Regions from separate parts of the Micromonospora sp. NPDC049049 genome, predicted to be linked through region 2. Evidence: riboswitches for the same ligand, from Rfam matches in the RefSeq annotation. Region 2 holds a riboswitch; the other holds the start of a gene.
What was found. Region 2 has a riboswitch for cobalamin ahead of AB0B68_RS17675 (acyl-CoA thioesterase). Riboswitches for the same ligand answer to the same signal wherever they lie in the genome.
Positions count from the first base shown of each region.

Region 1 (6,015 bases), on a different contig from region 2:
CGGGGAAACGGTAGAGCGCCACCGACTCCTGACGCATCCGGGTGGAGTAGCCGGGCTGGCTGGGCAGGACGTATCCGCTGCCGGAACCGGTGTCGCGGATGATGCAGGGATCGGTGAAGTGCTCGTGCAGGTGGTCGACGAACTCGGTGACCCGGTTGGTGAGGTCCCCCGAGATCGCGACGTAGTCGAGCACCGACACGTGTTGGACCATCTCGCACAGCCCGACACCGCCGGCGTGCGGGCACACCGGGACGTTGAACTTCGCGGCGAGCAGCAGCACGGCGACGATCTCGTTGATGCTGGCCAACCTGCCGGTGTCGAGCTGGCAGAAGTCGATGGCCTCGGCCTGGAAGAGCTGCTTGAACATCACCCGGTTGTGGCAGTGTTCGCCGGTGGCGACGCCGATCGGAGCGACGGCGCGGCGGACGGCCGCGTGGCCCAGGATGTCGTCAGGGCTGGTCGGCTCCTCGATCCACAGTGGCGTGAAGCGGGCGAGGGCGGTGACCCACTCGATGGCCTGACCGACGTCCCACACCTGGTTGGCGTCGATCATCAGGTTGCGATCCGGGCCGAGGATCTCCCGTGCGATGGCGCATCGGCGGATGTCGTCGTCGAGGTTGGCGCCCACCTTGAGCTTGACGTAGCCGTAGCCGGTGTCGACCGCCTCCTGGCACAGTCGGCGCAGCTTGTCGTCGCCGTAGCCGAGCCAGCCCGCCGATGTGGTGTAGGCGGGGTAGCCGGTCCGGTCGAGTTCGGCGAGGCGGGCGGCCTTCGTGCTCTCCTTGGCCCGCAGGATGGCCAGTGCCTCGTCGCGGGTCAGCGCGTCGGACAGGTAGCGCAGGTCCGCGATGTCGACGAGTTGCTCGGGGGTCATGTCGACGAGCAGCCGCCACAGCGGTTTGTCGGCGACCCGGGCGACCAGGTCCCACGACGCGTTCAACACGGCGGCGAGGGACAGGTGGACGACGCCCTTCTCGGGGCCGAGCCACCGCAGTTGCGAGTCGGAGGTGAGCAGGCGGTAGACCGCGCCCATGTCCGCTGCCATCGTTGCCACGTCCTGGCCCACGAGGAGCTGTGCCTGGTGGACTGCCGCCGCCGCGACGATGTCGTTGCCTCGGCCGATGGTGAAGGTCAGGCCGTGCCCCGCGAGTGGCGCGCCCACGCCGTCGACGCCGTCGGTGTGCAGGACGACGTAGGCCGCCGAGTAGTCGCCGTCCTTGTTCATGGCGTCTGACCCGTCAGCGGTCAGGGAGGTGGGGAAGCGGACGTCTTCGACGGTGACGGCAGTGATCTGCGGCATGCGCTCCTCGCCCGGCTAGGCTAAAGATCAGATGATCACTGGGAGTATACGGAGGGCCGCTCCGGCGCGTCAACGTTGTCGATCACCTCGGGCGTGCAGACATATGATGTTTGCCCTCTCGGATCGCGCCGCCTTGACTCCGATCATGCCGGTTGGCGGGCGAAGGTGACGCGCGCGGCGGACCCTGGAGATTGGATGTTCCGGCCCGTCGCGAGGTATCGACGACGGCGTATGGGCCTGGTCTCCAGTGCTGTGGCCTCGATACGTCAAATCTTTGTCGAATGTCGACACCCGTGCGCAGAGCCTCGTCTCCGGTGCCCGGCATCGGTCGGCCGCAGTGTGCTCCCGGGGGTTGGTGACGGTGGTCACCGCATCGCCGTCGACACGCCCGAGACCGACATGTGGGGTGTGACAACGGCTGCGTCCCTATATATGGTGTCGAACGCAGCTGGTTCGGCCGCTCATCCGGTGCGGTTCGAGGCAACAGGGAACCCGGTGGAAATCCGGGACTGTCCCGCAGCGGTGAGTGGGAACGACAGCCGTCATCAGCACTGGGCCACCATCGGCCTGGGAAGCGACGGCCAGTAGGAGACCGGCGAGCCCGGTCGTGCCCGCGAGTCCGAAGACCTGCCAGCGCGCCGCGTACCCGCACCCGGGTGGGCGGCGGTCCGAGGCCGCGTGGGACGGCTGACGCCACCTGACCCACGCCGGTGCCGGCGTGGCGTCCGTCGGTGTCTGTCTCCTCGCGTCCGGGCCACCAGGTCTCGAACTCCGAGGAGCGAGTGGTGACAGTCACCGAGGTAGTCCCGGCCAGCGGCGACGCGACAGTGCGGCGGACGCCGATGCAGGTCCGCAAGCGCGACGGCGGCACCGAACCCGTGGACGTGAACAAGATCGTCCGGGCGGTCGAGCGGTGGGCCGACGACCTGACCGACGTCGACCCGTTGCGGGTGGCCACCCGCACCATCAGCGGCCTCTACGACGGCGCGACCACTGCCGAACTCGACCGGCTGTCCATCCAGACCGCCGCCGAGATGATCGGTGAGGAGCCGCAGTACTCGCGTCTGGCCGCGCGGCTGCTGGCCGGCTACGTCGACAAGGAGGTGCGGCGACAGGGCATCACCTCGTTCAGCGCGGCGATCCGGGTCGGCCACGCCGAGGGCCTCATCGGTGACGACACCGCCGCGTTCGTCGCCACACACGCCGCGACGCTCGACCACGCCATCGACCCGGACGGCGACCGCCGGTTCGAGTATTTCGGCCTGCGCACTGTGTACGACCGCTACCTGTTGCGCCACCCCACCAGCCGACTGGTGCTGGAGACCCCGCAGTACTGGCTGCTGCGGGTGGCCTGCGGCCTGTCCCGGACGGCGGACGAGGCGGTCGACTTCTACCGGCTGATGTCCAGCCTGGCCTACCTGCCCAGCTCACCGACCTTGTTCAACTCCGGCACCCGGCACACCCAGATGTCCTCCTGCTACCTGGTCGACTCTCCGCTCGACGAGCTGGACTCGATCTACGCCCGGTACGCCCAGGTCGCCAACCTGTCCAAGTTCGCCGGGGGCATCGGCATCGCGTACTCCCGGGTCCGCTCCCGGGGCGCGCTGATCCGGGGCACGAACGGGCAGTCCAACGGGATCGTGCCGTGGCTGCGCACGCTGGACGCGAGCGTCGCCGCGGTCAACCAGGGTGGCCGACGCAAGGGCGCTGCCTGCGTCTACCTGGAGCCGTGGCACCCGGACATTGAGGAGTTCCTGCAACTGCGGGACAACACCGGCGAGGACGCCCGCCGCACCCACAACCTGAACCTGGCCAACTGGGTGCCGGACGAGTTCATGCGCCGGGTCGAGGCCGACGAGCTGTGGTCGCTGTTCGACCCGCAGGAGGTGCCCGAGCTGCCCGACCTGTGGGGGGAGCGGTTCGACGCCGCGTACCGGCAGGCCGAGGCGCAGGGCCGCTACGTGCGGCAGGTCCCGGCCCGGGAGCTGTACGGGAAGATGATGCGGACCCTCGCCCAGACCGGCAACGGCTGGATGACCTTCAAGGACGCGTCGAACCGGCTCTGCAACCAGACCGCCGAGCCGGGCAACGTGGTGCACCTGTCCAACCTCTGCACCGAGATCGTCGAGGTGTCCAGTGACGCCGAGACGGCCGTGTGCAACCTCGGCTCGGTGAACCTCGCCGCCCACCTCACCGCCGACGGCATCGACTGGGAGCGGCTGCGCGCCACGGTGCGGACCGCTGTGACCTTCCTCGACCGGGTCATCGACATCAACTACTACCCGACCGCGCAGGCGGCGGCGAGCAACCCCCGCTGGCGGCCCGTCGGGCTCGGGCTGATGGGCCTTCAGGACGCCTTCTTCGCGCTGCGGCTGCCGTTCGACTCGCCGGCCGCCCGCGAGCTGTCCACCCGGATCAGCGAGGAGCTGTACCTGACCGCGCTGGAGACCTCCGCCGACCTGGCGCGCGACTTCGGCGCCCATCCGGCGTACCCGCAGACCCGGGCCGCGCGAGGCCAGCTCCAGCCCGACCTGTGGGGTGTCGAGGGTACGCAGACCGCGCGGTGGGACGCGCTGCGCGAGCGGGTCGAGGCGTACGGGCTGCGCAACTCGCTGCTGGTGGCGGTCGCGCCGACCGCCACCATCGCCTCGATCGCCGGGTGCTACGAGTGCATCGAGCCGCAGGTGTCCAACCTGTTCAAGCGCGAGACCCTGTCGGGGGAGTTCCTCCAGGTCAACACCGCTCTGGTACGCGAGCTGAAGGCCCGCGGTCTGTGGACCGAGCGGATCCGTTCGGCGATCAAGCGGGCGGAGGGGTCGGTGCAGGACATCGCCGAGTTGCCGGTCGGCGTACGGGAACTGTTCCGCACCGCGTGGGAGCTGCCGCAGCGGGCGCTGATCGACCTGGCCGCAGCCCGCGCCCCGTTCATCGACCAGTCCCAGTCGCTGAACCTGTTCCTGGCCGCGCCGACCATCGGCAAGCTCTCCTCGATGTACCTCTACGCCTGGAAGGCCGGGCTGAAGACCACCTACTACCTGCGCTCGCGGCCCGCGACGCGGATCCAGCAGGCCACCGTCAGCGCCGTCGCACCCGTCGCGCCAGTCGCTCTCGCGTCCGTGGCCCTCGACGCCGACGCGCTGGCCTGCTCGCTGGAGAACCCCGAGTCGTGCGAGGCCTGCCAGTGACCCCCGCCGACGCCGCCACGACCGACGCCAGCACCACCGACACGAGGACCACGCACATGCTGCTCGACCCCGGGATGGACCTCACTCTCCGCCCGATGCGCTACCCGCACTTCTTCGACCGGTTCCGCGACGCGATCCGCAACACCTGGACCGTCGAGGAGGTCGACCTGCACGCCGACCTCGCCGACCTGGACAGGTTGTCGCCGGCCGAACGGCACCTGGTCAGCCGCCTGGTGGCGTTCTTCGCCACCGGTGACACGATCGTCGCCAACAACCTGGTGCTCAACCTCTACCAGCACGTCAACAGCCCGGAGGGTCGCCTCTACCTGTCCCGCCAACTGTTCGAGGAGGCCGTGCACGTCCAGTTCTATCTCAACCTGCTCGACACGTACGTGCCCGACGAGACGGAGCGCTTCGAGGCCTTCGCGGCCATCGAGAACATCCCCTCGATCCGGCGTAAGGCCGAGTTCTGCTTCCGGTGGATCGACTCTCTCAGCGACCTGCGGGAGCTGCGGTCCCGCGAGGACCGGCGCACGTTCCTGCTCAACCTCATCTGCTTCGCCGCCTGCATCGAGGGGTTGTTCTTCTACGGCGCGTTCGCCTACGTCTACTTCCTACGTTCCCGTGGTTTGCTACACGGTCTCGCCTCGGGCACCAACTGGGTGTTCCGCGACGAGTCCATGCACATGGCGTTCGCGTTCGACGTCGTCGACACCGTGCGCGCCGAGGAGCCGGACCTGTTCGACGACGACCTCGCCGACCAGGTTCGCCGGATGCTCACCGAGGCGGTCGAGTGTGAGGTGCAGTTCGCCGAGGACCTGGTGGGCCACGGCGTGCCCGGTCTGACATTGGCCGACATGCGGGAGTACCTCCAGCACGTCGCCGACCGCCGCCTCGCCCAGCTCGGCATCGCGCCGCACTACGGGTCGAACAACCCGTTCGGCTTCATGGAGTTGCAGGACGTGCAGGAGCTGTCCAACTTCTTCGAGCGGCGGGTGTCGGCGTACCAGGTCGGGGTGACCGGCACCGTCGCCTTCGACGACGACTTCTAACGACCTCGGTCCCTGCGCTTCCGTTGATCAGGTGATGAAAAGTAGCTTGGAGACGACCTCAACAGCTACTTTTCATCACCTGATCAAGGAAGTGGCCCGTTCGGGGGTGGTCGCCTGCCAGGGAAGGAACGTGCTGATGGTCGAGATCACCGTGCGGCCCATGACCGACGCCGACGCCGACCGGGTCCTGGCGATCTACCAGGCCGGCCTGGACACCGGTGACGCCAGTTTCGAGGTCACCGCGCCGGGCTGGGCGGTGTTCAGCGCCGCTCGGCTGGGCGGGCACCGGTTCGTGGCCGTCGACCCGGGTGGAACGGTGCTTGGCTGGGTCGCCGTCTCGCCGACCTCGACCCGCGCGGTGTACGCCGGTGTGGTGGAGCACTCCGTGTACGTCGACCCGGCAGCCCAGGGCCGTGGCGTCGCCCGACTGCTGCTGGACGCGTTGATCACCTCCACCGAGGCCGACGGCGTCTGGACG
Region 1 covers NZ_JBEZEX010000031.1:10,469-16,483, forward strand. Annotated here, with positions in the region: gene AB0B68_RS25990 (enolase C-terminal domain-like protein) at 1-1,300, opposite strand, end outside; cobalamin riboswitch at 1,733-1,950, shown strand; gene AB0B68_RS25995 (ribonucleoside-diphosphate reductase subunit alpha) at 2,143-4,485, shown strand; gene AB0B68_RS26000 (ribonucleotide-diphosphate reductase subunit beta) at 4,542-5,537, shown strand; gene AB0B68_RS26005 (N-acetyltransferase family protein) at 5,674-6,015, shown strand, end outside.
Region 1: another riboswitch for cobalamin. It lies ahead of AB0B68_RS25995 (ribonucleoside-diphosphate reductase subunit alpha); the one in region 2 lies ahead of AB0B68_RS17675 (acyl-CoA thioesterase).

Region 2 (6,015 bases):
GGCCCTGGGTGAGCCGGGCAGCGTCGTCGGTGAGCAACCGCAACATCCGGCCCAGCGCGGCCCGGTCGGTCCCGGCCCGCACTGTGAGCGCCACGAACGACGCGTGCGCCTGCGGTTCGGTGGACACCCCTGCCTGCCGGGCGCCATGGAACGGCTCGACCAGGCCACCGACGCTCGCCACCGGCGTGGTGTCGACGGCGGCCGGTGGTTGCCCGCTGCCGGTTCGGGTCGTGGCGATGGCGGCACCGCCGGCCAGGGCCCCTCCGGCAGCCAGGGCACCGCCGGTGAGCAGGCCGCGCCTGCTCACCGGCCGGACGGGTGGCGTCTGCGTCACGATGACGGGCTCATGCTCATCTCCGGCGTGGCGCTCACGCCGGGCATGGGCTGACCGTGCCCGGGGGCGTAGCTCTCCTGCGCGCCGGTGAACGGCTTGGCCACGGCGCTGAACTGCTGGGTTTTGCCGTCGGCGAAGGTCAGCGTGAAGGTCAACTCATCGCCGGCCTGGACGGGCTTGGTGAGGTTCATCAGCATGAGGTGGTCGCCGCCCGGCTCCAGCGCGTGCGTGCTCCTGGCCTTGATCACGATGCCACCCTGCTTGGCCTGCATGACCATCTTGCCGTCCTTCATGGTCATCTCGTGCAGCTCCATCGGTGACAGGGGGTTCGTGGCGCCCGTCACCGTGACATCGCTGTCGCCGTCGTTGACCAGGGTCCCGAAGGCCGCCGTCATGCCCTTGTCGGCCGCCTTCACCCACGGGTCACGAATGCCGAGCACACCAGCGTCCGGGTTGGCCGGGGCCGACGCCGACGGGCTCGCCTGCGCGGTCGACGGAGAGTCGGACGACCCGCACCCGGCGGCGCCCACCGTCAGGATCGCGGCGGCGAGGATCGCTGCCGAGCGGCGGCGTGAAACGTTCGGGCTGGTGGCGAGCATGTGTTCTTCCTCCGATGGTTGCTGCTGGGAGGTTGGTCGGCCGCAGCAGGGAGAAAGTTCCGGGCTCAGGGAACGTTGATCGTGAACTCCCCGGTGTGCACCTTGCCGGCGACCTGAAAGTCGAAGAAGGCCCGGTACCGGCCTGAACTCGGCGCGGTCAGCCAGAACTTCACAGTCCCGTCGACCAGCTCCGGCTCGGGGTGCACGTGCACGTAGCCGAGGTCACCCTCACGAACCACCACCAGGTGCCCGTACGCGGCAAGGTATCGCTCCAGCTGCGCGGGCGTGGCCGTGTCGGCGCTGGCGACCTGGAAGTGGATCGGCGCCGTCACCCCCACCGTCGCGGTGCCGGTCATCGACACCGTGTACGGACCAGCCGTCGCCTGCGCCTGTGCCGGCGGCAGCGCAGTCGGGGTGTGCGTGCCGGGCACTGTGTGGTCGACGCCCAGCACGAGCGGCAGCGGCGTGCCGTTGGCAGCGGTGACGGAGAAGTCGGCGTAGACGCGGTAACCGCCGGGGCGGGCCAGCGTCATGGGGACGCTCCAGGTGCCGTCGGGTGCCATCGTCGGGTGCAGGTGCTGGTAACCGCTCAGGTCACGGCCCACGACGATCATGTGCAACGGCTTGTCGTGGACGACCGCGAAGCGGGTCGCCGGCTGTCGGTCGGTGCCGACGATGCGGAAGCGGTAGTCGGCGCGTACCCCGGCGGGTTGGGTTCGTTCCAGCGGTTGCAGCGTGTACCCGCCGGCGCTGACGGTCGTCCCGGTGGCAAGCGTCTCGCCCGTTACGCCGTCGCCCCGGTGCGTGTGCGGTCCGGTGCCCGCCGGGTGTTGGTGTCCGTCGGCCGCGGACCCTGCCGGGCCGGAGTCGGGCGGACCGCCCGCCGGTTGCCGGGCGGTGTTGGCGGCCGGGCCCTCGTTGCCGCTGATGCGCGCCAACCCGAACCCGCCGAGCAGGGCCAGCACCAGGGTACCGACGAACAGTGCCAGGCTGGTGTTGCTCAGCCGGGACCCGGGCGTCGCCGTGGCGAGATCCGGGTCAGGCGATGCCCCGGAGTCGACGGGCGGTCGTCTGTCCGTCGTGGCGAGGGCTTTCGCGTCCTCACCGGTCGGAGGTGGATCGACAGCGACGCCGGTCCGGGCCACGACGACGGCGGTGTCCTTACGCGCGGCCGGCACGGCGTTGGGTCGCCGCTTACCGTCCGAGGTCTGCGTACCGCTGCCGGTCGCCGCGACGCTCCTGTCTGCGACGGTCCTGCCACCGACCTCTCTGCCGCCGCCGGTCCTGGCAACGGCGGGCTTGCTACCAGCGCCCTTGGCGCCGGTGGCCTTGGCGTTGGCGATCCTGGTGCCGGCGGTCCTGGTCGCGGGACGGGTGCCGGCGCCGCGTCGAGCGGATGTCGCCGACGCGGTACGGCCCCGGCCGGCGGGCCTGCCGGTGGGGGTCGTCCGCCGACGCCAGACGACGAATCCGGCCGCCGCCGCCACGGCGACCACCGCCAGGCCGACCCACGCGACCGCTCCGGGGCCGCTCTCGTCAGTCGATCCGTTCGGCGCAGCCGCTGCCGCGGACGGTGGAACCGCCGTCTCGGCAGCGACTGTCGGCACCGCCGACGCCTGCCCGGACGACCCGTGTTGCTCGGCCGTGGCCAACAGCGCCGGATCCGGCTGGGTCGACGGCGGGCTCCACCCCTGGGGCGCCGCCGTCACCGGCCCGTCGTAGCGGAAGGTCAAGGTGCCGCGTACGGGGTCGCCGTCCGAGGCGACCGACAGGTAGCTCACCGAGTACTGGCCCTTGGCCGGCAGGTGCGCGACCGCCACCGTCGCGGGGAACCCGGTCGTGTACTCGCGTGGCTCGAACTGGCCGTTGACCAGGAAGTACTCGCGCACCGGCTTGTCCAAGGGCTTGGGCTCCCCGTACGACCAGCCATTGTCGACCCGGATGCCACCCGGCGCGGTGATAGTGAAGAACGCGTTGGCAGCGGCCTTCTCGGTGAAGAACAGCTGCACCGACGTCAACGGCTCGCGCACGGTTGCGCCGCTCGCCGGTGTGGACATCGCGAGGGTCCCGTGAGCTGCGGCGGGCTGGGCGGACGCGAGGAGAGCGACCGCCGAGGCGAGGAGGAGCGCGAGGAGGCCCGAGACCACCCGCCCAGGAATCTGAGGGTGACGACGCATCTGAATATCCTCACTGGGCGGAGACTTTTTACAAGAGGTGACGAACTTTTTCCTCACATGGCTAAAGCCGAACACCTCCCGGGTGGTCGGCCGGGCTGAGGGGCCGTCGCTCCTGGCCAGCTATGCTCCCGGTGGCGCTGGTTCGCCCGGTCGTGAGCTGGCCGGGCGTCGTAAGAGGGAACCCGGTGGGAATCCGGGGCTGCCCCGCAGCGGTGAGTGGGAACGACCGCCGTCATCAGCACTGGGCCAGTGGCCTGGGAAGCGACGGCCAGTAGGGGACCGGCGTGGAGCCGGTCGGGCCCGCGAGTCCGAAGACCTGCCCGCGCCGCGTACACGACCGTGTGCGCTGCCGTCGGCCTCGCGGGTGGGCTGAGCGGGTGACGTGCCGGGGCGGTGTGCGCCGGTGTGTCCTCGTCAGCGTGTGCCCGTGTTCCGGCGGTGTGGTTTCCCGAGGGACGGACTACCGCTGTGCACGACACCACCACGATCGCCGGCCGAGCGCCGTCGGCGTCGCACCTGACCCTGTCGCAGATCATGGACCAGCACCACACCAACCTGATGGGTACGGTCCACGGCGGCCGGATCCTCAACCTCATCGACTCGGTGGCCGGGGTGGTCGCCGCCCGCCACTCCGACGGGCCGGCGGTCACCGCCGCGATCGACGAGACCGCGTTCCTGCGCGCGGTGCGGGTCGGCGACGTCGTGCACGTCGACGCCCGGATCACCTGGGCCGGCCGCAGCTCGATGGAGGTGGCCGTCAAGGTGACCGCCGACCGGTGGGACCGGGCGGTGCCGCCCACCGACGTGGCCACCGCTCACCTGGTCATGGTCGCGATCGACGACGACGGCCAGCCTCGAACGGTGCCGCCGCTGCTACCGGAGACCGACGGTGACCGGCGGCGGTACCGCGAGGCGGAGATCCGCCGCAAGCACCGGCTGGCGCTGCGGCGCGCGCTGCTCGACGGTGCCGAAGACGACTGACCCGTGCGCGGTGCGCCCGTCGCGGCGCCGGCGCGGTCCGAGGAACCCGCCCCGCCGTCGATCTGCTCGGATAGCGTCCACGTGAAGTCTCGATCACGGAGAGTGGGAATGCTTAGCCTGGACCTTGCCGGCGTCGTGGCGGCTGTCGGCGCGGAGGTGACCGACTTCGAGCCGGGGGACGAGGTGTACGGGCTGTGCGGGGGCGTCGGCAACCTGCAGGGCTCGCTGGCCGAGTACGCCGCCGTGGACGCCCGACTGCTGGCCCGCAAGCCGAACGCACTCTCGATGCGGGAGGCCGCCGTGTTGCCCTTGGCGGCGGTCACCTCTTGGGAGGGGCTGGTCGACCGGGCCGGAGTCCGCGCCGGGCAGAAGGTCCTGGTGCACGGCGGTGCCGGCGCTGTGGGATACGTGGGCGTGCAGCTTGCCCAGGCGCGCGGCGCCGAGGCATACGCCACGGGCGGGCCGACGAGCATGCGGGTGATCGAGAGCCTGGGCGCCGGGTAAGACAGCACAGCGAGGCTCCCGGTTGGGGCATCGGATCTTGGTCGACTGCTGTCTTGCCGGGAGCCACGTCCTATGTCGACACACGCTGCCTGCCACCCATCGCGACCAGGCCCATCACGATGAAAAGCCCTCAATGCCTGACCGGCACCATAACCTCGCAACGCCGTTATATCGACGCCAAGCTATCGTGATCTGACCCCGGCAGCGACAGCGCGAAGGTGAGTCATGGACGTAGTCAGCACCACCGAGGTCCCGGTTGAAGACGGGTTCGCCTTCTGGCGCGAGGTAAACTCGAAGCTCTGGGTGCCCTACGATTTACGCTGTGATTCGCAGTGGGAGCCCGGATTTCGGGCTCAGGTCGGAATCAGCGAGTTCGGTCCCGTGCAGGCGACATTAATGACCACGATGCCGCACTCGGTCCACCGCACTCCCAAGCTCATTCGGCAGGCCGATCCCGAGGTGTTCAAGCTGGGTTGCCTTGTGCGCGGTGGCGGCATGATCACGCAAGACGGCCAGCGCACAGATTTCGGCGTGGGGGACCTGATACTGTATGACACTTCCCGGCCCTACCTGGCCGAATTCACCCCGGATGTGCCAGTTAGTCAGCTGCTGCTCCTGCGCTTCCCGCGCTTGTTGCTGCCGTTGCCCCCTTGGGAGTTGCGGCGCCTGAGCGCAGTTCGCATCCCTGGCGCCCAAGGCGTCGGCGCGTTATCTTCACAATTCCTGCTGCACCTTGCCCGGCACATGGACGAACTCAGTCCGTTGGACGCCGCCCGGCTGTCCACCCTCACCATTGACGTGTTGACAGCGGCACTGGCCAACGCGCTGGACGTCCAAAGCGCGGTGCCCTCCCACACCCGACGGCGAGCGTTGATGGCTCAGATCCACGCCTTCGTCCGAGCGAATCTGGGCGATCCACGCCTGACGCCGGACGCGATTGCCGCAGCGCATCACATCTCGTTGCGATACCTGCACAAGCTGTTCCACGAGGAAGGGCACACGGTCGCCGGCTGGGTCCGCGAGCGTCGCCTGGAGCAGTGCCGACGCGACCTCGCCAACCCCCAACTAGGCGCGCGCCCGATCCACGCGATCGCCGCCCAGTGGGGGTTCACCAGCCCGGCGCACTTCAGCCAGGCGTTCCGCAGCGCCTACGGTCTTTCGCCACGCCAGTTCCGCGAGCAGTGCGCAAGAGTACGCGCAGACTAAAGACTTGTGCGCTTACCAGTAACGACAGACCCGGCTGTGGACTGCACTCTTAGCTCAGGAAGTCGCTCAGTCAGGGTTGATCTGATTCCGGCTTACGGAAGAAGGTTCACCTGAGCGTGTTACATCGATGCGTGTTTTCGCGATGGAAGGAGCGCGAGGAAGTACGTCGATCACTTCATGCAGCCAGCAGCATCATCTAAGCCGCAGCGGCGGC
Region 2 covers NZ_JBEZEX010000015.1:165,661-171,675, reverse strand. Annotated here, with positions in the region: gene AB0B68_RS17690 (Dyp-type peroxidase) at 1-307, opposite strand, end outside; gene AB0B68_RS17685 (copper chaperone PCu(A)C) at 331-933, opposite strand; gene AB0B68_RS17680 (copper resistance protein CopC) at 999-3,110, opposite strand; cobalamin riboswitch at 3,232-3,449, shown strand; gene AB0B68_RS17675 (acyl-CoA thioesterase) at 3,579-4,091, shown strand; gene AB0B68_RS17670 (hypothetical protein) at 4,200-4,595, shown strand; gene AB0B68_RS17665 (helix-turn-helix domain-containing protein) at 4,821-5,801, shown strand.